Regions from separate parts of the Flintibacter sp. genome, predicted to be linked through region 1. Evidence: riboswitches for the same ligand, from Rfam matches in the RefSeq annotation. Region 1 holds a riboswitch; the other holds the start of a gene.

Region 1 (11,142 bases):
CGGCGAAGAAGCCGGGCAGGGCGGTCTCCAGCTCGGGGGAGAGAGCCAGACGGGCGGAGTAGAACTTGACCTCGGCACCGTAGAGCAGGGTGTCGTGGTTGGCGGTACCCGGAGCGATCTTGTCCAGCACGTAGATCATCTCGATGATGTCGTCCAGCTGCCGCTTGGGCAGGGCCAGGGACAGGTCGCCGGGCACGGCGGCGGTGAGGGTGGGGTGGACGAAGGACTTGCTCATGCGGTGCTCGTTGGTGCGGATGCCGCTGACCAGATCGCCGAAGCGCTGCACCAGCACGCCGCCGGCCAGCATGTTGCTGAGGGAGGCGATGTGCTTGCCGTAGCGGTAGGGCTCGTTGAAGGGGGAGGTGAAGCGGTTGGACACCAGCAGGGCGAAGTTGGTGTTCTCGCTGCGCAGCTTGGGATCGGAGTAGGAGTGGCCGTTGACGGTGTTGATGCCCTCCACGTTCTCAGCCACCACGTGGCCGTAGGGGTTCATGCAGAAGGTGCGCACCTGGTCGCCGTACTGCTTGGTGCGGTAGACCAGCTTGGACTCGTAGACCACGTCGGTGATGTGCTCAAAGACGGTGGCGGGCAGCTCCACCCGCACGCCGATGTCCACCTGGTTGTTGAGCAGCTCCAGCCCCAGCTGCTTGCACTGGTTGGAGAACCACTCGGCGCCCGAGCGGCCGGGGGCGGCGATAAGCCGCTTGCAGGTGACTTCCTCCCCACCGGCCAGAGTCAGGCAGAAGCCGCCGTCGGCCTGGGAGATGTGCTCCACCGCGGTGTTGAAGCGGAACTCCAGCATGTCCTTGAGTCCCTCATAGATATTCTGGAGGATGCGCAGGTTGTTCTCGGTGCCCAGGTGCTTGCACCGGGCCTGAAGCAGGTGCAGGTCATAGCCCAGGGCCTTTCGGGCCAGAGCCTTGGCCTCGTCGCTCTGGGTGGAGAAAACCTGGGTGGTGGCCCCGTGGGCGACGTTGATGGAGTCCACGTAGTCGATGAGGTCCATGACCACCTTGGGGTCCATAAAGTCGGTGAGCCAGCCGCCGAACTGGGTGGTAAAGTTGAACTTTCCGTCGGAGAAAGCGCCTGCGCCGCCAAAGCCGCACATGGTGTCGCATACGGCACAGTGGATGCATTCGCGGACCTTGCCCGCCACAATGGGGCAGCTGCGGTGGTAGATATCCCGGCCCTGGTCCAGGGCCAGCACCTTCAGGTCGGGACGGCTGTGGGCCAGCTCGTAGGCGGCAAAGATGCCCGCCTCGCCGCAGCCCAGGATCACTACGTCATACATGGCATTCATGGAAGTTCTCCTTACATTTTCTTCTGTTTCGGCGGCAAAAAGCCCCGTTCATACAGAATACAGTATAACATACTTTTCAAAAAAACAAAATGGGAAATCCGGTGAAAAGGCACGAAAAAGGCCGCCCAAAGGCGGCCTGACGGGGGAGAATTCAGCTTCGCTCCTCAAAGCTGGCGCCGCAGCTGCGGCAGGTGACGGTGATTTTTCCCTTGCCCCGGGGGACCCGCAGCTGTTGGCCGCAGTTGGGGCATTTGAAGTAGCGGTGTTCCTTGTCTCTGTGTGCCGTGCGCTGAAAGCGCAGCCAGCGGATCACGGGGCCGGCCACCTGGAGAAACTTTGCGTTTTCAGCCCGGCGGCGGGCGGCGTTGCGGGAGAGGGTACGAAACAGGAGAAGGAAAAGCACCGCCAGGGACAGCCAGTACAGCACCCCCCACCGGGTGAGGGCGGAAACCAGATACAGGACCAGGTATAAGCCCAGCAGAGCCAGATTGAGCTGGTCGGTCCCGTAGCGGCCGTACATAAAACGCTGGATGGCGTTGCGGATCATAGGCAGCCTCCTAAGTAGAGAAAACAGGCGCGAGGGCGGTTTTTTCTCTTGAAATATCTTGAAAATATGATAGCGCGAGAGTATGAACTCGTCAAGGAAGCAATCGTAAACAAAGTGTGAATTGTTCCTGGCAGAACAACAGAAACCGGGGCATTTGTCTTGCGCCAGGGGACAAAATAGGGTATACTTTTCCCAAATGAACTGGGAGGACCGCTGTATGAAGCGCATCGACAAAGAGAACTATTACCTGGATATCGCCGAGACCGTGTTGGAGCGGTCCACCTGTATGCGGCGGTGCTATGGAGCCATCATCGTCAAAAACGACGAGATCGTCTCCACCGGCTATAACGGCGCGCCCCGTGGCCGGAAGAACTGCATGGACCTGGGCTACTGCACCCGGGAGGCCATGAACGTGCCCAGCGGCGAGCGCTATGAGCTGTGCCGCTCGGTCCACGCGGAGATGAACGCCATCATCTCGGCCGCCCGGCGGGACACCCTGGGCGCCACCCTGTACCTGGCGGGCCGGGAGGCCAAGACCGGGGAGCTCCTCCACGACGCCACCTCCTGCTCCATGTGCCGCCGACTCATCATCAACGCGGGCATCCAGCGGGTGGTCATCCGCAACACCGACCGGGATTACAGCGTGGTCCATGTGGAGGACTGGGTGCGGGAGGACGACTCCCTGCCGGAGCAGCATAAGTAAGGCTCCACCTTGACAGCCCCTGCCGGGGCGGGTACAATAAAGATGACCGCATAACAATCGAGCACAGGGGCGCTGGAAGCTTTTCCGGCTGAGATGCAAAGGCGAATAGGCCGCCTTCGGTCCCTTAAACCTGATCCGGGTAATGCCGGCGTAGGAAGTGAACGGAATGTGGACTCATGTCGTTTCTTTCGTACCGCACTGCACCCGCTTGGATGTGTTGCGGTACAACATTTTTTAGGAGGAAACGAGTATGAATTCCACTGCTGTGACCCGGCGCGCCCAGTCCATCCGGCTGCGCCGCCTGGTAGAGAGCGCCATGATGCTGGCCATCGCCACGGTGCTGAGTATGTTCCCCTTCCAGGGACCCTGGGCGCTGGGGGGCGGTATCACTGTGTGCTCCATGCTGCCCTTGGTGGTGCTGTCCTGGCGGTACGGCTGCAAGTGGGGCGTGTTTGCCGCCTTTGTGTACAGCCTTCTGCAGATGGTGCTGGGCATCCAGAACGTGCAGTACGCCGACAGTGTGCCCACCGCGATTCTGATCATTTTGTTTGACTACGTGCTGGCATTCTCGGTCATCGGACTGGCCGGAATGTTCAAGGGCCGGCTGGGCAATCCCCGTCTGGAGCTGGTGCTGGGCATCGTGCTCACCTTTTTGGTGCGCCTTGGCTGCCACTATGTCTCCGGCGTGGTGGTTTGGGAGGTGCTGTGGCCCAATGAGCTGGGCTGGGCCGCGCCCATCTGGTCCATTGCCTACAACGCCAGCTATATGATCCCGGAAATTATCATTACCTCCCTGGTGGCGGCGCTGTCCTACGGCCCGCTGAAGAAGTATTACCAGGGCCAGGACCTGAACTGACCCCTTCGGGGGCGAAGAAAGAGAGGCCCCCATGGGTAAATTTGACGGCCTGCTGCTGGTCAGCGACTTTGATGATACCTTATATGATTCCCATCACCGGGTGCCGCCCCGCAATCTGGCAGCCATCAACTACTGGCTGCGGGAGGGGGGACGGTTTACCGTGGCCACCGGGCGAGCCTACACCACCTTTGCCCCCTACGTCCACTTAGCGCCCATCAACGCCCCGGTGGTGCTGTCCAACGGCTCGGCCATCTACGATTTCCACACCGATACCATGCTGGTGGAGACCCAGCTGGACCCCCGGGCGCCCCAGGACTTCCAGGCCCTGATGGACGCCATCCCCTCTCTGGGAATGGAGGCCTACCACGGGGAGGACATCTATGTCTACCGCCCCAACTACGTCACCTACGGCCACATGCGCAAGGTGGGCACCGACTACACGGTGGCGCCCATTGCCGATATGCCCACCCCCTGGAACAAGGTTATTGTCCAGCAGGAGTACGACCAGCTGCTGCGCGCCCGCGCCTGGCTGGAGGAGCACTGTCCGGAGCGGTACGAGGCCATTTTCTCTAACCGCTACTACCTGGAGGTCACCCGCCGGGGATGCAATAAAGGCGGCATGGTGCAGCGGCTCATCGATATGCTGGGGGTGGAGCGGGACAACCTCTACTGCGTGGGGGACAACCAGAACGATATCCCCATGATGGCCCTGTCCGCCATCCCCTTCGCGCCGGCCAACTGCGCTCAGGAGGTCAAGGACTGGGGCGCCAAGCTGCTGTGCCACTGCGACGAGGGCGTTATCGGCGACATCGTGGAGATCCTGGACCGGAAATATTGAGCATCACCTCCCCGACCTTCAAATGGGGATTGACAAAGAGGGGCGGGGGGTGGATAATAAACCCGTCCCAGCTAAGGCCGGGACATTCTTCGGACGGAAAATACAATGGGGAGCGCGTGAGCGCTGAGAGGAAGTTCGGCTTCGACCCAGAAACCTGATGCGGATCATGCCGCCGTAGGGATGTGGACGTGCTGTTGTGCGTCCGGGCGTGCCTGCGGCACGCCTCTTTTGTTTTTTTCGGCCGGAGTGCGAGGAAGGACTGCCAAAGGCGGCAGGCCGAGGGGGAGCGCCCTGGGCCTGTGTCCTGCTTTCGTATACAACTGGACAGCGATGGGAGGCCGTGTTCCGGCATGAGAGGAAGCCAGTAAGCTTCGACCGACCCGACCCGGTAGTTTGCCCGGGCGGGGGCTCCGCGGCGCTGGGAGACCGGCGTGGGGGAGGGCTGTCCATGTGGGATCCCACTCCTTTTCCGCGGAAGCTTTTGGGAAAAGGAGTCTTTTTTATGAAACGCAACCCCTCTCTTCTGCGCCTGGTGGTGCTGGCCATGCTGGTGGCCGTGGGCGTGGTCATCTCGCCCATCCTCCGTGTGGAGGGCATGTGCCCCACCGCCCACCTTATCAACATCGTGTGTGCGGTGCTGCTGGGTCCGGTGTACTCCTTCGTGTGCGCCTGCACCATCGGCGTCATCCGCATGAGCCTGATGGGCATTCCCCCTCTGGCCCTCACCGGAGCGGTGTTTGGCGCGGCCCTGTCGGGCATTTTGTACCGCCTCAGCGGCGGACGGCTCATCTTCGCCGTCATCGGTGAGGTGGTGGGCACCGGCATCATCGGCGCGGTGGCCTCCTACCCGGTGATGACCCTGTGGTGGGGCTACACCGGCCTCACTTGGGTGTACTATGTGCCCTCCTTCATTGCCGGTACCCTCATCGGCGGCAGCGTGGCCTTCCTGCTGCTCAAGAAGCTGGCCAAAAACGGCATGCTGCTGAAAATGCAGCAGGAGCTGGGGGCCAAGGTGTTTGACCGCCCGGTCACCGTGGCCGGGGACAGCATGGGCATCGTCTTCCTGGGCATCATTGCCTACCTGGCGGTGCTGGTGCTGGTAAAGAACGTGCTGAAGGCCACCGGCGCTGCCATGGCCATGCCCTGGGTGGTGCTGGCTCTGTTCGTGGCCGTGGCCGCCTACTACTATTTCTCCCACCGAAAGGAGAGCGTCAACGCATGAGTCAGTCCCTGGGAGCGCTGCTGGAGGCCCTGCGCAGCCGCCGGCCCCTCATCCACTGCATCACAAACCCCATCTCCATCAACGACTGCGCCAACCTGATCCTGGCGGCAGGGGGACGGCCCATCATGGCCGAGCACCCCGGGGAGGTGGCTGAGATCACCGCCACCGCCGCCGCTCTGGCGGTGAACCTGGGTAACATCACCGACGTGCGCATGGAGTCCATGGTGCTGGCCGGGCAGGCAGCCCGGGAGGCGGGGGTGCCTATGGTGCTGGACTGTGTGGGCGTGGGGTGCAGTAGCCTGCGCCGGCGTTATGCCCAGGACTACCTTGCCAAGATTCAGCCTCAGGTGGCCAAGGGGAACCTGTCGGAGCTGTTGTGCCTCTCCGGCGCCCGCCAGGGCATGTCTGGGGTGGACGCGGACGGCAGCGACCGGCTGGAGGGGCAGACCCTTTCCGCCCTGCGGGAGTTCAGCCGCCGCCAGGGAGCGGTGCTGCTGGCCTCGGGGCCGGTAGACGGGGTGTTTGCTCCCGACGGGCGGCGCTGGGAGATCCGCAACGGCCACAGCATAATGAGCCGCCTTACCGGGACGGGGTGCATGCTCAACGTGCTCACCGCCGCCTTTTTGGCAGTAGGGGAGCCGGAGGAAGCGGCGGTGGCCGCCGCCGCCATGCTGGGCATCTGCGGAGAGCGGGCAGCCCGAGAGGCCCGTGGGCCGGGAAGTCTGCGCGCCGCTCTGTTGGACGCGGCCTATACCCTCATCCCGGAAGAATTGGACCATGAGGCGGCGGTACGCCCCTTTGAGAAAGGATGAAACATATGAACCCTGTGGATTTGAAGCTGTACTTGGTGACGGACAGCGGCTACTACGATGAGAAGCGGTTTTTGGACATGGTGGAGAAGGCCTGCCGGGGCGGCGTGACCCTCCTGCAGCTGCGGGAGAAGAACCGGGGCGGCCGGGAGTACCTGCGCCTGGCCCAGGCGGTGAAGGAGATCACCGACCCCGCGGGGGTGCCCCTCATCATCGACGACCGGGTGGACGTAGCCCTGGCCTGCGGCGCGGCGGGCATCCACGTGGGCCAGACCGACCTGCCTGTTTGGGCGGCCCGGCAGCTCATGGGTCCGGACAAGATCGTGGGTGCTACCGCCAAGACGGTGCCCCAGGCTCTGGAGGCCTATGAGCAGGGGGCGGACTACCTGGGCGTGGGAGCGCTGTTTCCCACCGAGACCAAGGTGAACACCGTCCTCACCTCCATAGACACCTTAAAGGATATCGTCAAGGCGGTGCCCATCGGCGTGGTGGGCATCGGCGGCCTGGATGAGAGCAACGTGGACATCCTCACCGGCAGCGGCGCTCAGGGCGGCGCGGTGGTGCGGGCCATCGTCAAGGCCCAGGACCCCGAGCAGGCGGCCCACCGTCTGCGGGAAAAGCTGGACGCCATCCTGAAATAAAAAATCCGGACCTGGTTTTTAAAACCAGGTCCGGATTTTTCTATGTGGATAAAGCCTTCTGCCTCAGTACCAGTACAGGGGGATAAAGAACAGCCAGGGGGCGGTGACGATGGCCATGGTGAGAGCTACCACATGCTTTTCCCGCTGGGTGAGCAGCTCGCACTCCTTCATGGCCCGCTTGTCAAAACGATAGATGCACACCCCGGCCAGGGCTACACCCGCCAGCATCCAAAGAAACGCTACGGGGTGAAGGAAGGCGTTGGCACAAATGGAAGCGCTTATGTCGTCAGCCCAGGACGCATGAGGGAAAAAGAAGGGGAGTAAGACCCCTGGCAGCAGGAGTACCATCCCAATAAAATCGGCGACAAAGCCCCACCACCAGAATTTCAACCCCAGTTTTTTTACCACTGCCCACTTGTTTTTGTGCTTCAGGCCCATCAGAGCCAGGGTGAGCACTAGGCAGTCCACCAGCAGGTTGGCGGGGGCGACGATCAAAAAGATCTGGGGAAAAGCCAGAGAAGCCACACGGGAAAGAGCACGTTGTACAGGCGCACTTCCTTCTTCATGGAAGGTCCTCCTTCCCAGTGTTGCGTTTTGTGTGGCTTTCACGCCACAGCGCACCCAGAATATTGCCTGCCAGAGCGGGAATGGCGGTCATAAAGCAATGAAACAGGGCGCTTTCGTTAAACAGCAGGTATACCATAGGCAGATAGCACACAAAGCAGGCAATGGGGAACAGGGGACATACCCCCTGGCGCTTGCCCAGGGACAGCCCCACGCACAGACTGGCTACTGGCAAAATGAGGTAGGGATATACGAGCCCGGTGAGGGCGGGGAAGTCAACTCCCGCCGCCCGCTCGATCCCGCGCAGCCCCAGCGGAAGGGCGGTGCACAGCAAAAGGACAAAGGGCAGATAGGGCAGCGTCTCCCGCCACTTGAGGGGAGTGGGGCCAGGGTCCAGGCCCAGCAGCTCCCGCAGCTGAGCTACCTCCAAATACCACCCCGTCCAGTGGCCCAGCCAGATGAGCAGGTACAGCAAAAGCAGCAGGCTTTCCCAGAACAGCACGCCGCGTATGTCCTTGGCCATGTTCAGCTCTACTACCAACAGGGCAAAAAAGGCGGCGGTGCATACAAAATGGCCCATAGAATGGAGCAGCAGCGCACGGCCGCTGTCCGCAAAGGGCTGGGTGGCCAGTCCCGCCATGGCGCCCAGTCCTACACAGGCCAATACCGCCAGAAATGAGCTCTCCCGGCTGTGTATCACGTAGGGAATCCAGATGATCCCCACCAACAGTCCCAGTGCACTACCCAAAAGGATGTGCACCAGAAGCATCCGTGTCTCTTGTTTCATCGTGTCCGCCTCCTCTCCAGCCGTAAGGCCTCTTTGATTTTCTTCACATATCGCCGGGATACATAGGCGTATCCTGCCTCTCCCAGGGGCATACGGATGGTGCCGGTGAGGGACAGATCCACCGCCGTTACCTTGTCCAGATTGATGATCTCTCCGTTGGAGATGCGCACAAATTTTCCCCGGTCCAGCTGCTCTTCCAGCTCATACAGCCGCTCCCGCAGCAGATAGACCGCCCCGCCGTCCACCGTGGCATATACCCGCTTGTCCTGGGCGTAGCAGCGCACTACCTGGCTCTGGGGCAGCAGGGTCATGGTGTCCTCCTGCCAGCCCCGCAGGGGGGAGAGCTGTTCCGACTCCAGCCGCCGCACCAGCTCGTCCAGCTCCGGCGAGGGAGCGGGCGCCAGCACCACGATCCCGATCTCCTTGCGCTCCGGGTCCAGTTTCACTTCCACCTGCATCCCTTCGCCCCCTTTCTTGGCTTTAGTATAGACGAGAGCTTCTTCTCCGTCTACCGATTTTGGACGAATGGCCGTCAGCACAGGACAAACGGAGCGGGACAGCTTTCCCGTTGACAGTTTTCCGGCGGTGGGCTACAATAGAGGGGCTGTATCGCCAAACTGAATATGCGCCAGTAGCTCAATAGGATAGAGCGCGCCCCTCCTAAGGGCGAGGCTGGGGGTTCGATTCCCTTCTGGCGTGCCAAAAATCCCGGAAATCGATCGATTTCCGGGATTTTTATTGATGATGCAAAATACAATACACATAAAAAAGCCCCCGACGTGGAGCTGCAAGAAACAGCAGCATGCCAGGGGCCTTGATATGTTTTATTAGAATTCGGCGTTGCCCCAGGTTCTGGGATGCAGCTCCACGTCGCGGATGTTGTTCACGCCGGTGAGGTACATCACCATACGCTCGAAGCCCAGGCCGTAGCCAGCGTGGCGGCAGGAGCCGTAGCGCCGCAGGTCGCAGTACCACCAGTAGTCCTTGGGATCCATGCCCAGCTCCTGGATACGGTTCTCCAGCAGCTCCAGGCGCTCCTCACGCTGAGAGCCGCCGATGAGCTCGCCGATGCCGGGCACCAGGCAGTCGGCGGCGGCCACGGTCTTGCCGTCGTCGTTCTGGCGCATATAGAAGGCCTTGATCTCCTTGGGGTAGTCGGTGACAAACACAGGGCGCTTGTACACCTGCTCGGTGAGGTAACGCTCGTGCTCAGTCTGCAGATCGCAGCCCCAGTAGACCTTGAAGTCAAACTTGTCGTTGTTTTCCTCCAGAATCTTCACCGCGTCGGTGTAGCTCACCCGGGCGAAATCGGAGGAGGCCACGTGCTCCAGGCGCTCCTTGAGGCCCTTATCCACGAAGGAGTTGAAGAAGTTGATCTCATCGGGGCACTTGTCTAGCACATAGCGGATGACATACTTGATCATGGCCTCGGCGTTGTCCATGTAGTCGTTCAGGTCGGCAAAGGCCATCTCGGGCTCGATCATCCAGAACTCGGCGGCGTGGCGCTGGGTGTTGGACTTCTCGGCGCGGAAGGTGGGGCCGAAGGTGTATACGTTGCCGAAGGCCATGGCGAAGTTCTCACAGTTGAGCTGGCCGGACACGGTGAGGTTGGCTCGCTTGCCGAAGAAGTCCTTGGAGTAGTCCACGGTGCCGTCCTCGTTCTTGGGCACGTTCTCCAGGTCCAGAGTGGTCACCTGGAACATCTCACCGGCGCCCTCGCAGTCGCTGGCGGTGATGATGGGGGTGTGGACGTAGACAAAGCCCTGATCCTGGAAGAAGCAGTGGATGGCGTGGGCCGTGGCGGAGCGTACCCGGAAGGCGGCGGAGAACAGGTTGGTCCGGGGACGCAGGTGCTGGATGGTGCGCAGGAACTCCACGCTGTGGCGCTTCTTCTGCAGGGGATAGTCGGGGGCGGAGGGACCCTCCACAGCGATGGTGTCGGCCTTTACCTCCAGGGGCTGCTTGGCGCCGGGGGTGAGCACCACAGTGCCGGTGACGATCAGGGCGGCGCCTACGTTCTGGCCGGCGATCTCCTTATAATTGTCCAGCACGTTGGCGTCCATGACGATCTGAAGATTCTTAAAGCAGGAGCCGTCATTGAGCTCGATAAAGCCAAAGGTCTTCATGTCTCGGATGGTGCGGGCCCAGCCGCAGACGGTGACCGTCTGGCCGCCCAGCGCCTCCTGATCCGCAAAAATGGCGGCAATGGTGGTGCGATCCATAGTTGTTCTCTCCATTTCTCCGCGTCTGCGCCGGAAAGGGGCGCAAGACGGTAATATAATGTGTCATTATACCGCGTTTTCCCCGGATTTACAACCCCTAAGCCTGGTGTGGAGATGGAGAAATGTGGGATTGCGGCTTGCTTTTTCGCACAAGGAATAGTATAATATGTACACAGCTTTTTGGCGACTTTGATGAATTGGAGGCGACACTATGAATATCCGGTCCAAACTGAACCCCAAGGTAGAGGTATCCGTGATTGCAGGCCACTTTGCCACCCGTCACTCTCACAATTCCCACTACATCGACATCACCCGCATGAAGCACGAACACACCATGGCCCGGGAGGCCGCCATGACGCTGGCTCAGCGCTACGCCTACGACAAGGGTGTGGACACCATTGTCTGTCTGGACGGCAGCGAGGTGCTGGGTGCCTTCCTGGCCCGTCATCTCACCAAGAATGACCGTTTTGCCGTCAACAGTGATAAAAACATCAATGTTATCACCCCCGAGTACGACTCCAACGGCCAGCTGATCTTCCGTGACAACCTGTCTCCCATGGTCACCGGCAAGGATGTGCTGATCCTCATTTCCACCGTCAACTCCGGCAAAAGCGTACGCCGGGCGGTGGAGTGCGTGCAGTACTACGGCGGCA
Region 2 (11,142 bases), on a different contig from region 1:
GCTTGCCGGTATAGGCCAGCTTTTCCTCCTCGCTGGAGCGCTCCTCCATTCTCTTTTTATAAGTAACGTCGTCGATGGTACACAGCACGCCCCACCGGGAACCGTCCGGCTCCCGCAGCTGCCATACGCCGAATTCGTAATCCCGGCTTTTTCCTGTGGGCTCCGTCAGATGGGCGGGGTCGGGCAGCACGTCTTCCCGGCGCATGATCTGCCCCAGCAGCATCTCCAGGGTACGCCCCTGTTCGTCCCGCTCCTCCTGTCGTCCCAACATGGCCGAGGCGCTGGCATTGACACAGAAGGCCTTTCCTTCCTGGTCGTAAGCCACCACGCCGAAGGGCAGGTTTTCCACGATACTCTCATTCAGAGTTTTGACCCGAATCAGTTCTCCGGTATAGGTTCGGATGCTCTCCATCATCCGGGCAAAGGCCCGGGCCAACTGGCCCACCTCGTCCGCCTTGCCCAGATACTCCTCCATATCCAGTTCTTCCTGTTCCGGACTCTCGCTGACGCTCTGGCAAACCTCACTGAGACGGCGGATGGGGTCAGAGATGTTGTGAGCAATGAGTACGCTGGCCTGGACAATGATCACCAGCATGGCCACCGCCGCCAGGATCATATATTTCTGTTCCTCAATGAACCGCTCCTGCAAGGCACTGTTATCCAGGCGGTATGAGATCTCCCAGCCCAGCTGGGGATCGGTGGCCTGGGCCAGTACCTCCAGGTCCTCAGCATCCACACCGGGCTTTCCCAGCAGAAGCTCTCCCTGCTCATCATAGATAAACAGGCTATCTCCCGTGTAGTGATTGCGGTACTTAGCCAGCAGCTTTTTCGGGTCCTGGCGGTAATCCTCCAGTTCCAAATCGGCCTGGATATACCCAATCAGGGTACTGGCATTCTCCCGCTCGGCAGCTACCTTGACCCGGTATTCCGTAAAATACAAGATGGCGCAAAAGCAAATCACGGTAGCCAGACTGATGCACACAAAGGGGATCAGGATCTTGTTTTCAATATCCATTCTGGGCCGCCGTATCTTCATCGTGCCCCCTCCTTTCTACGGTCCAGCAGCGAGACCACTGCCATGGCCGCCGTGGAGATGAACACCCCCGGCAAAGCGGGATGGATTCCGAGACGACCGGCATAGTAGAGCGGATAGAGCACCAGAATCGCAGCCGCTCCTACCAAAATGCAGGCCCACACGCCCCGCTTGGTGACCCAGCGGCAAAGGAGGGTGCCATACATGGAGGGGAAGAGCAGAATACTCACCGCTCCCCACACATCTCCCCCGTAGGACAGGGTGAAATCCGGGGGATTAAGGGCCATCAGCATAGAGATGGTCCCGCCTCCAAAAACCGCCAAACGTCCCAGCGTAAGCACGCGCTGCTCTGAAATCGGTCTGGGCGCGGCAGTGCGCACCACATCATAAGAGAAAGAGGACGCGATGAGCAGCAGCTGAGAGTTGGCCGTAGACACACAGGCTCCGATAATGGCAAAGAGGAAAAATCCGCTCCAGCCGGTGTACAGCTCTTGGTTGAGCAGTCGGATTATCACCTCATCCGAGGACTTCACATAGGGCAGCGTAGGTACCAAAACCCGCATTCCCAGTCCGATATGTACTAAGGTAAAGTACAGTACCGCCAGCAAAATCAGCGCACCCAGCACCGTCCACCGGGCAGTTTTCTCATTTTTGGCGCACAGCATGCGGATAGTATACTGGGGGTTGGCTGCTACCCCAAGTCCCCAGCCCCAGAACATAGACAAACTGATCAGAGGGGTATAGCGGCTGTTGAACAGGAAGAGCAGTTCTCCCGTCTGGGTGGGATATTCCACCCCGGGATGTGCATAGCCGGAAATCTGCTTTGCCTGGCTGTATAGCTCACCCAGGCCTCCCACTCGGCTTACAATAGTAAAAAACAGAATAAACAGTCCAATGCTGAGCAGCGTAAGATTAAACGCATCCGTCCGCACCACCGAGCGGTATCCGCCGAAGGTGGTGTAGAGGATAAACAGATAGACCATCAGCACTGCGGCGGGATAGGGGATATCAAACAGGGCGGAGGCCACCATACCAAAGCCCTTATACTGGGTGACCAGGTAAAACACATAGACGGTAATAAAAATGATACCGTAGGCCATCTGCAGCTTGGGAGACTGGTAGCGCTTGCGGAAGATTTCCGGAATGGTAATGGCGTCCCAGGCATACAGGCGCCGGCTCACCGCCGCCAGCAGAAGTCCCCCTAAAAACCAGGGCACCACCGAATAAAACAGCACTGCCAAGCCGTCTTCATATACTCCGCCGGTCAGGCTGAGAATGGTGATGGCGGACAGCCAGGTCCCCGCAAAGGTACAGATACAAAGAGGAAGGCTCACCTTCCGGTCGCAAGTAAAATAGCTGCCTACTGTCCGGTTGTCCCGCAGGCTGCTCTTTCCAATGAGCAGCAGGGCCACGGAGTAGACGCAGAAATAAATGAGGTAGAGTACAGTCTTGTTCACAGGGTTTCTCCCTTCCCTTGGCTTTCCAGACATTCTACCACATTTTTCGTCCCAATGGAATGAAAAAAGAGGCCGCTTCCGCGGCCTCTTCTTTATCTGCGCCAGGGTCCGGCCCAGGCCAGTCCCTTGCCTCTGATTTCAAATTTTCCCGTTTCATCGGTATAAAACCGGCGGTAGAACAGCGCCTGGATCACCAGCCACAGTCCGCCGTACAGTACGAACAGAAAGGCCCACCGGGGCATGATACGGCTTGCCGCCTCCAAGGGGGTGCCGATTCCTCCGGCTGTGTAGCAGTAGTCCCACCCAAACAGGCGGTTACATACCAGACTCACCCCTACCAGCACGCCCACCGGAACAAAACAGAGCACCCGGTCGCTGGGCTGGGGGCGGTACACGTCACCGGCCCACAGCAGCACCGCTGCTGCAATCATCAAAATGTGATAAATCAGGCTGCGTACCGGAACAAAGTGGAAAAACGGATAGTGGTTGAGGTATACATTGAATACCAGTCCCAGCACGCCTCCCATGACTCCCATGGTGCACACATTGGCCGCCGCCATCTGCCGCAGCTTCTCCCGCCGGGAGAAGACCGCCAGAGGCAGCATCATCCAAAACAGGGAACACAGGTAAAGGGGCAGGGTGGTCGAGGGCTGGATATGACCAAACTGCCGCATTTCCCACACCCAGTACACCGGGTCAAACAGCAGCGCAAGCACTGCGCACACCTTCAGCCAGCCCTGTACCCGTTCTCTCCCAGCCCGGCGGGCCGCAGTAATCAGAAGGCAGACCAGCACGCCGGTCGATATCAGCACCAAAATATGAGGCAGGCGAAACATAACATCTGTCCTTTCTCTTTTTTTCTATCCTATCGCCTCCCCCTATAAATTCCCCCTGGATTTTCTTAAGATTTACTAAGAACGAGAAAATTTTTAAGCCCACGCTTTCCGCAGGCCTTTGAGTTTGTTATAATGGCCTTAAACATATATAAAAAGGAGGCCGTCCAAGATGAACCCTTTGATTCTGATTGCAGAGGACGACGCAGATATTCGAGGCCTGCTCAAGCTCTACCTGGAGGGCGAAGGCTTTCGGGTCCTGGAGGCAGACAACGGCGCACGGGCTCTGGATCTGGCCCGGGCACAGGCCCCGGATATGGCCATTCTGGATATCATGATGCCCCAGCTCAACGGCTTTGAGCTCACCCGCGCCCTGCGCAAGTTCAGCGATATTCCCATTCTCATCCTCTCCGCGAAAAGCCAGGACAACGACAAGATCCTGGGCCTGAATCTGGGGGCGGACGACTATATCACCAAGCCCTTTAACCCTGTGGAAATCGTGGCCCGGGTCAAGGCCCAGCTGCGCCGCGCCTCTCGCAGCGGGAGCGATATTCTCACCGTGCGGGAACTGACCCTGGATACCACCACCTTCCAGTTGACCAAAAACGGCAAGCAGATTCTCCTCACTCCCATGGAGTATAAGATCCTGGCCCTGCTCATGCGCTCTCCCGGCCGCATTTACACCAAGATCCAGCTCTATGAAGGGGCCATCGGAAACTACTTTGAGGGCGATGACAATACTATGATGGTGCATATCTCCAAGCTGCGGGACAAAATCGAGGATGATCCCAAGAGTCCCCGCTACATCATCACCGTGAGAGGATTGGGGTATAAGCTTGAAAAATAACAAGCGTTCCGGAAGTCTGTTCCGGCTGCTGGCCAGAAGCTACCTGCTTTTCACTCTGACTCTGCTGATTATTGCCGGAGGGATTTTTTCTCTCTGGAATCACTACCTTAATTCCATCTATGTCCCGTCGGACTGGATAGCTATGCTGAGCGATCCCGCTCTGTTGGAGGGAAAGTACGACAGCTTGCGGCACTATCTGAGCAACAGCGGAGATTCCTTCGGCGTTTATGACAGCAACGGAAAACTGGTCTACGCCTCCACAGAAGATTTTGACTCCTCCTATACCCAGCAGGAGCTCTCCTGCATCCCCCAATACGGCAGCAATGTTCTGATCGACTCCTACGATCTGAGCCAACACAAGAGCAATGTCAGTTATTTACTTATCAAACACACCTTTCAAAGCGATACAGGTGAAGAATCTGTGGACCTGATGGCGCTGGATCAGAATTATCAGGTCCTCTTGGGCGGATTGCAGGACGGGAAAACCAGCTATACCCCCCGGGAATATCAACTGCTTACCGGTTCCCGATATCCTAACAGTTTTCTTCAGTGCACTTCCTTTGAAAACAGCCAGGGTCAGACTATGACCCTGCTTCTGCGGGAGGCTCTCTGGAATGAGACTGATTATCTCAGACACTACAACCAGTCCCGAGTCATTTGGCTTTTGTTCCTGCCTTTGTTCCTGGCCGATGCAGGACTGTTCATCTGGTGGCTGAGTCGGAAGATCGGCCGTCCTCTACGCAAGCTCAACGACGCGGTGATCTCCCAGTCGGAGGGCCGCCTTGTACGGGTTGGCGAGTGCGGAGGTACTTTGGAAATCCGCCGCATTGGAGAGAGCTTTGACCGTTTCTCCGACCGGCTGGCGGAGAGTGAGCGCCAGCGCCGGATTCTGGACGAGGGACGTCAGAAGCTGATTGCCGATATCTCCCACGACCTGAAAACGCCCATCACTGTCATTGCCGGCTACATCGACGCCATCTGCGACGGCAAGGTTCCGCCCGAGGAGCAGACCCGCTACCTGCGGGCCATCCAGAGCAAGGCGGAGGCTCTCACCGAGCTGGTCAACGCCTTCCATGAGTACAGTAAGGTGGAGCACCCGGAGTTTATCCTCCACCCCGAGCGCACCGACCTGTGCGAATTTTTGCGGGAATATCTGGCCGTGAAGTACGAGGAGATCGATCTGGCGGGGTTCTCTCTGGAGATCTCCATCCCAGAACGTGCCATCTTCTGCCAGCTGGACCCCCTCCAGTTCCGCCGGGTACTGGACAACCTGCTCTCCAACGCTCTGCGGCATAACCGTCTGGGAACCGTGCTGTTTTTAGATGTGGATGTAGAAAAGTCCTTCGCCTTGGTACGGGTGGCGGACAACGGCTCCGGCATTCCTCCCGAGCGCATTCCTTATATCTTTGAGCCCTTTGTAGTGGGCAGCGACGCCCGCTCCGGCACCGGAAGCGGCCTTGGACTGGCCATCACGCGGCGCATTATGGAAAAGCATGGAGGCACCATAAGCCTCACTCCTCATCCCGCACCCGGCCGCAGCACCGAATTTGTCCTGCGCCTGCCTATTGACTCACAGCTTCCCCCTCAAGAGGAATCATGATTCAAAAAGAACAAACTTTCAGCCTTGGTTGAAAGTTTGTTCTTTTCTTTACGAATTTTAACGCCGGACAAATGGGTGCTAAAGCTTGCCGGAGTATCATCCATAACAGAAAGGAGGCCGAATGATGGATGGATCTAATCTGCGCAGCCAGCCTGTGATTGAAGTCAGAGACCTCTGGAAGGAATACCCCGCAGGAGACGAAACTGTGGTGGCTCTCCGGGATATCACCTTGAATATTCACCGGGGAGAGATCTGCTGTATCTTCGGTCCCTCCGGCTCCGGAAAGAGCACCCTGCTCAATCAGCTCTCTGGGCTGGAAAAGCCCACCCGGGGCGAGGTACTGATCGGCGGCGTCCCCATCTCTCGTCTGAGCGAGACACAGCTTACGAATTTCCGTCAGCGGCATCTGGGATTTGTCTTTCAATCCTATAACCTTCTGCCCAACCTGACGGCCACAGAAAATGTAGCTCTCCCGCTGATGTTCCGTGGGGTACCTAAGCCCCAGCGGGAGCAGGCAGCCAGAGAGCTTCTTGCCCGAGTGGGCCTGAGCCATCGGCTTAACCACTTTCCCAGCCAGATGTCCGGCGGCCAGCAACAGCGCGTGGGCATTGCCCGGGCCTTTATCTCCCGGCCTGACATCGTCTTTGCCGATGAGCCCACAGGAAACCTGGACTCAAAAGCCACCTTCCAGGTCATGGATATGATCTGTTCCTTCGCCCGGGATTTCCACCAGACTGTCATTCTGGTCTCCCACGACCCGGAGATGGCCTCTTACGCGCATCATATCGTTACCCTGCTGGACGGCGGGATTATTCGGGAGCAGCATATGGAAAAGGAGAGGGGATTGTATGAATCAAATACCATTTCAGATCCGGTTTTGTTTGTTGAGCCATTCCGCCGCCTGCATTACCGGAATGCGGGGAATTAACCGGTGAGACGGCAAGACCTGTTCCACCTGTGCGCCCAGAATCTGCTCCGCAAAAAAACACGCACCTTTCTTACCGCCCTGGGCGTGCTGATCGGATGCTGCTCCATTGTCATCACCGTATCCCTGGGTGTAGGCATGAAAGAGACTCAGGAAAAAGCCCTGTCAGAGCTGGGAGACTTGACGATCATCACCGTAAATCCCCCGCAAAACAGCCAAACAGGCGCACTGGACGACCATCTGCTTCAACAGCTGCGGGAGATCAGCGGAGTAAAAGCAGTCACGCCGAAATTTACTCTGGACATTGACTCCGTTACCCTGTCCGCCGGACCCGATCACCGCTATGTGGCCCAATGGACCAACATCGTAGCTATGGACGTCAGCGTCATGGAAACCATGGGCTACCGCTTTTTGGAAGGCTCCCCCGCCACAAAGCCCGGCGATGCTATCATCGGGCAGTACATGGCCTATAATTTGAAAGATACCTTACGCCCCGAGGGGGACGATATGGTCAACCGCTTTGACGGCGACTGGGATGGATTCGGCAATCAGATTTCTGTCCCCGCCCCCTACCTGGATCCCATCGGCCAGGAATTTACCTTGGAAGTGAAAACCCGTGCTGGGGTATTTTCTATGCCGCTGCATCCGGTGGGTGTGATAAAAGAGGACTACTCCAAGGGCAACGAGACCGTTGACGGCGTTATGATCTCCCTGGATGACCTGCGCCGCCTCCTGGGACAGGCCGACCATGATATTCCCATCTCCTATGACAGCATTTTAGTCAAGACCTCCAGCATCAGCCAGGTCTCGGGAGTAGAGGGTAAGATCAACGCTATGGGATATCCCACCGAATCCATGGAGAGCGTACGCAAGCCCTTAGAAAAAGAAGCCCAGCATAGACAGATGACACTGGGCAGCTTGGGTGCCATCTCGCTGTTTGTGGCCGCGCTGGGCATTATCAATACCATGATCATGTCTATCTCCGAGCGCACTCGGGAGATCGGAATCATGAAATCTCTGGGCTGCCCGGTCTCCGACATCCGGATCATGTTTTTGGCTGAAGCTGGTGCCATCGGCTTTATAGGCGGTGTATCTGCCTGTGTCATCAGTGTTATTATCTCGGTGGCTGTTAACTTCATATCCATGGGGCCCAGCTTAGACCATCTCATTCCTGCTCTGCTTGGCGGAGAGGATGTGGCAAGGATTTCGGTGATCCCACCGTGGCTTCTGCTCTTTGCCGTCCTTTTCTCTGTTCTCATTGGCTTGGGCGCAGGCTGCTATCCGGCCAACAAGGCGGTACGCATCTCCGTTTTGGAGGCCATCAAAAGCGAGTAGATAGCCAAATAAAATTACACTCTCTATAAAAACAGGAAGGCAGTCCGAAACGGACTGCCTTCCTGTTTTTGTGAGAGTCAGTGGTTTTTATCTGTGTCCCGAAACAGCAGGGTAATACACCACAGCGCCGACAGGCCCACCACGGTGTAGATCACCCGGCTGATCAGTCCATCAGACCCACCGCCGACAAAGGCCACCAGATCAAACTGAAACAGTCCCACGCTGCCCCAGTTCAGCCCGCCGATAATCAGCAGGGCCAAAGCGATCTTGTCCATGATCACGTCAGATTACCTCCTCGGATTGGGTTCCGGGGATAGCATTTCCAGGCCGGAGAAAAACTATGCACGGACAACACGCAATTTCATTTTAACGATGCCGGTCCAAATCCCATGGGAAGCAGTTCCCATAAGCCTGCCTGCTGAAACTGGCCATGCTGATTGACCGCCAGCACCCGAAGTTTTGGCGCAAATTCATACAGCATCTGCCGGCAGGCGCCGCAGGGCCAGCAAAAATCCTCTCCGCTGCCCGCAATAGCCAGTGTGGTCCAGCCGGTGGTCCGTCCCTCACTTACCGCCTTCACCAGGGCGGTACGCTCCGCGCACAGAGTGGAACCGTAGGCCGCATTTTCCACATTGCAACCGGTAAACACCGTTCCGTCCTCGCATAAGAGAGCCGCGCCCACTGCAAAATGAGAATAGGGTGCATAAGAAAATTTCCGCATCTCCAAGGCTCGCTGCACCAGTTCCTGATCGGTCATGTTCCTGCCTCCTTCTCCCGCGCTCGGGCGGGCGTCTGTTCTCTTCTAGCATACCCCAGCAGAAAAAAACTTGCAATCTTCTTTTCCCGTGCTATAATATTTTCCAGCGGACCGCCGACAGCGGTCCACTGCAATCAAAAAGGGAGCTCGCAAACGGGCTGAGAGGAAGCTGTGCGCTTCGACCTGTGACCTGATTTGGGTAATGCCAACGTAGGGAGATTATGGTATGCGTACGCCGCGGGATTGTCTCTCTCGAGAGATACCCGGGGTGATTTTGTTTTTGGAGGCACTTCTATGGCCCACTTTCTTCCCCAGGCAGCCATTTTTGATCTGGACGGCACCCTTACCGACTCCATGTACGTCTGGGACCACATTCCGGAGGAGTTGGTACGCCGGTTTGGCGGCCATCCCGCTCCCGATCTGTCCCACACGCTGCGCGCGATGAGTTCTCCTCAGGCCATCGACTACCTGATCCGCACCTACCATCTCCCCGCTTCCTCCCAGCAGCTCATGGAGGCCATGGAGGACTTGGCAGACCGGGAATACCGGGACCGGGTTCCTTTGAAGCAAGGCGTTCGCCCTCTTCTGGAGCGGCTGCACCAACTTGGTGTGCCCTGCGCCGTGGCCACCGCAAGCCAGGTTCATCAGACCAGGCAGGCTCTGGAGCGGCTGGGCGTCTGGCCCTTCTTCTCCTTTGTGCTGAGCGCGACCCAGTACGGTCCCAAGACCCGCCCGGACCTCTATCTGGAGGCCGCCAGGCAGCTGGGAGCTGCTCCACAGTACACCCTGGTCTTTGAGGATGCCCTTCACGCCGCCCAGACCGCCGTTCAGGCTGGTTTTCAGGTGGTGGGCGTGTATGACGCTTTTTCTGCTGAGGACCAGCCTGCGCTGAAGGAAATCTGCCGCTGGCATCTGAAACAGCTGGACGATCCGTCCTTTCTCGCCCAGCTGGGCTAAATCTGTTTCCCCCAGGTTCTTAGGAAGAACCGTTTATGCGGCGAATTGGGGGCACCACCTTTCGTCGCACTATAAAACTTCAATGCGTCAAAACAGAAAGGAGTCTTAACTATGAAAACCGCATTGACGATCGCTGGAAGCGATTCCAGCGGAGGCGCCGGGATCCAAGCCGATATCAAGACCATGACGGCCAATGGCGTATATGCCATGAGCGCTGTCACCGCCCTGACGGCCCAGAACACCACCGGCGTTTACGGCATCCTGGAGTCCACCCCTGAGTTCCTTGCCAACCAATTGGACTGTGTCTTCACGGACATCTTCCCTGACGCAGTCAAAACCGGGATGGTCTCCTCCACCGCCCTGATCCAGGTCATCGCGGACAAGCTCAAACAGTATGGGGCAAAAAACATTGTGGTAGACCCGGTGATGGTGGCCACCAGCGGCTCCCGCCTTATTTCCGAGGAGGCGGTGGAGGCCCTGAAGGAACAGCTGCTTCCTCTGGCTACCCTTCTTACCCCCAACATCCCCGAGGCCCAGGTCCTCTCCGGCATGACCATTACCACCGCAGAGGATATGGAGCGGGCCGCCCAGGCCATCAGCGAGACCTACGGCTGCGCCGTACTGTGTAAGGGAGGCCATCAGATCCACGATGCAGATGACCTTCTCTGGCGGGATGGCCAGAGCACCTGGTTCCGTGGCCGCCGCATTGATAACCCCAATACCCACGGCACCGGCTGTACGCTCTCCAGCGCCATCGCCTCCAACCTGGCCAAAGGCTATGACCTGACCCAGGCTGTGGAGCGCTCCAAGGCCTACATCTCCGGCGCTCTGGCAGCCATGCTGGATCTGGGCGCAGGCAGCGGCCCCATGGACCACCTGTTTGCTCTGCGGGGGGAGTTCGTGGATGACTAACCTGATCGTTGCAGCCTTTACCCTCTGCTATTTTGCCGTTACTCTGTTTTTGTGCCGCGGGATGCGTCTGTCTGCCCGGGATATCTGTCTTGCCGGCCTGATGTCGGCGGCTACCCTGGTGCTGCGCTGTTTCCTGATCACCCTGCCCAACGGCAGCCACATTAGTCTGGGCGCCATGCTGCCCATCCTTCTGCTCTCCCTTCTGGTCAACGCCAGGGTGGCCTTCTGCGCTGGATGGGTCACCGGCCTGCTGGCCATGCTTCTGCTGCCTGACTGGCAGCCGGTACACTGGGCCCAGCCTTTTGTGGAACAGCTTATCTGCTTCTCCGCTTTGGGCTATGCCAGTGTCTTTGGAACCGACCGGCGCTGGAAAATTATCCTGGGCACCACACTGGCGGTTGCCCTCAGCGTGACCAGTCATATTATGGCCGGTGCGGTTTTCTTTGCCCAGTACGCCTGGGACGGCTACGGCCCCTGGGCATACAG

Evidence for each region. Region 1 has a riboswitch for thiamine pyrophosphate ahead of ACLTXB_RS06860 (energy-coupled thiamine transporter ThiT). Riboswitches for the same ligand answer to the same signal wherever they lie in the genome.
Region 2: another riboswitch for thiamine pyrophosphate. It lies ahead of ACLTXB_RS04395 (HAD family hydrolase); the one in region 1 lies ahead of ACLTXB_RS06860 (energy-coupled thiamine transporter ThiT).

What each region holds. Positions count from the first base shown of each region.
Region 1 covers NZ_JBKVXZ010000013.1:20,708-31,849, forward strand. Annotated here, with positions in the region: gene ACLTXB_RS06845 (NAD(P)/FAD-dependent oxidoreductase) at 1-1,300, opposite strand, end outside; gene ACLTXB_RS06850 (hypothetical protein) at 1,452-1,847, opposite strand; gene ACLTXB_RS06855 (deoxycytidylate deaminase) at 2,065-2,550, shown strand; TPP riboswitch at 2,606-2,724, shown strand; gene ACLTXB_RS06860 (energy-coupled thiamine transporter ThiT) at 2,801-3,406, shown strand; gene ACLTXB_RS06865 (HAD-IIB family hydrolase) at 3,438-4,244, shown strand; TPP riboswitch at 4,341-4,443, shown strand; partial or broken gene thiW (energy coupling factor transporter S component ThiW) at 4,747-5,268, shown strand; gene thiM (hydroxyethylthiazole kinase) at 5,463-6,278, shown strand; gene thiE (thiamine phosphate synthase) at 6,284-6,916, shown strand; gene ACLTXB_RS06885 (hypothetical protein) at 6,980-7,441, opposite strand; gene ACLTXB_RS06890 (DUF3021 family protein) at 7,479-8,267, opposite strand; gene ACLTXB_RS06895 (LytTR family DNA-binding domain-containing protein) at 8,264-8,725, opposite strand; tRNA gene ACLTXB_RS06900 (tRNA-Arg) at 8,893-8,969, shown strand; gene asnS (asparagine--tRNA ligase) at 9,095-10,489, opposite strand; gene ACLTXB_RS06910 (orotate phosphoribosyltransferase) at 10,701-11,142, shown strand, end outside.
Region 2 covers NZ_JBKVXZ010000007.1:4,028-15,169, forward strand. Annotated here, with positions in the region: gene ACLTXB_RS04350 (sensor histidine kinase) at 1-1,036, opposite strand, end outside; gene ACLTXB_RS04355 (sodium:solute symporter family protein) at 1,033-2,490, opposite strand; gene ACLTXB_RS04360 (YwaF family protein) at 2,583-3,326, opposite strand; gene ACLTXB_RS04365 (response regulator transcription factor) at 3,496-4,170, shown strand; gene ACLTXB_RS04370 (HAMP domain-containing sensor histidine kinase) at 4,160-5,770, shown strand; gene ACLTXB_RS04375 (ABC transporter ATP-binding protein) at 5,892-6,698, shown strand; gene ACLTXB_RS04380 (ABC transporter permease) at 6,702-8,030, shown strand; gene ACLTXB_RS04385 (DUF378 domain-containing protein) at 8,108-8,311, opposite strand; gene cdd (cytidine deaminase) at 8,392-8,787, opposite strand; TPP riboswitch at 8,917-9,021, shown strand; gene ACLTXB_RS04395 (HAD family hydrolase) at 9,082-9,744, shown strand; gene thiD (bifunctional hydroxymethylpyrimidine kinase/phosphomethylpyrimidine kinase) at 9,856-10,656, shown strand; gene ACLTXB_RS04405 (energy-coupled thiamine transporter ThiT) at 10,649-11,142, shown strand, end outside.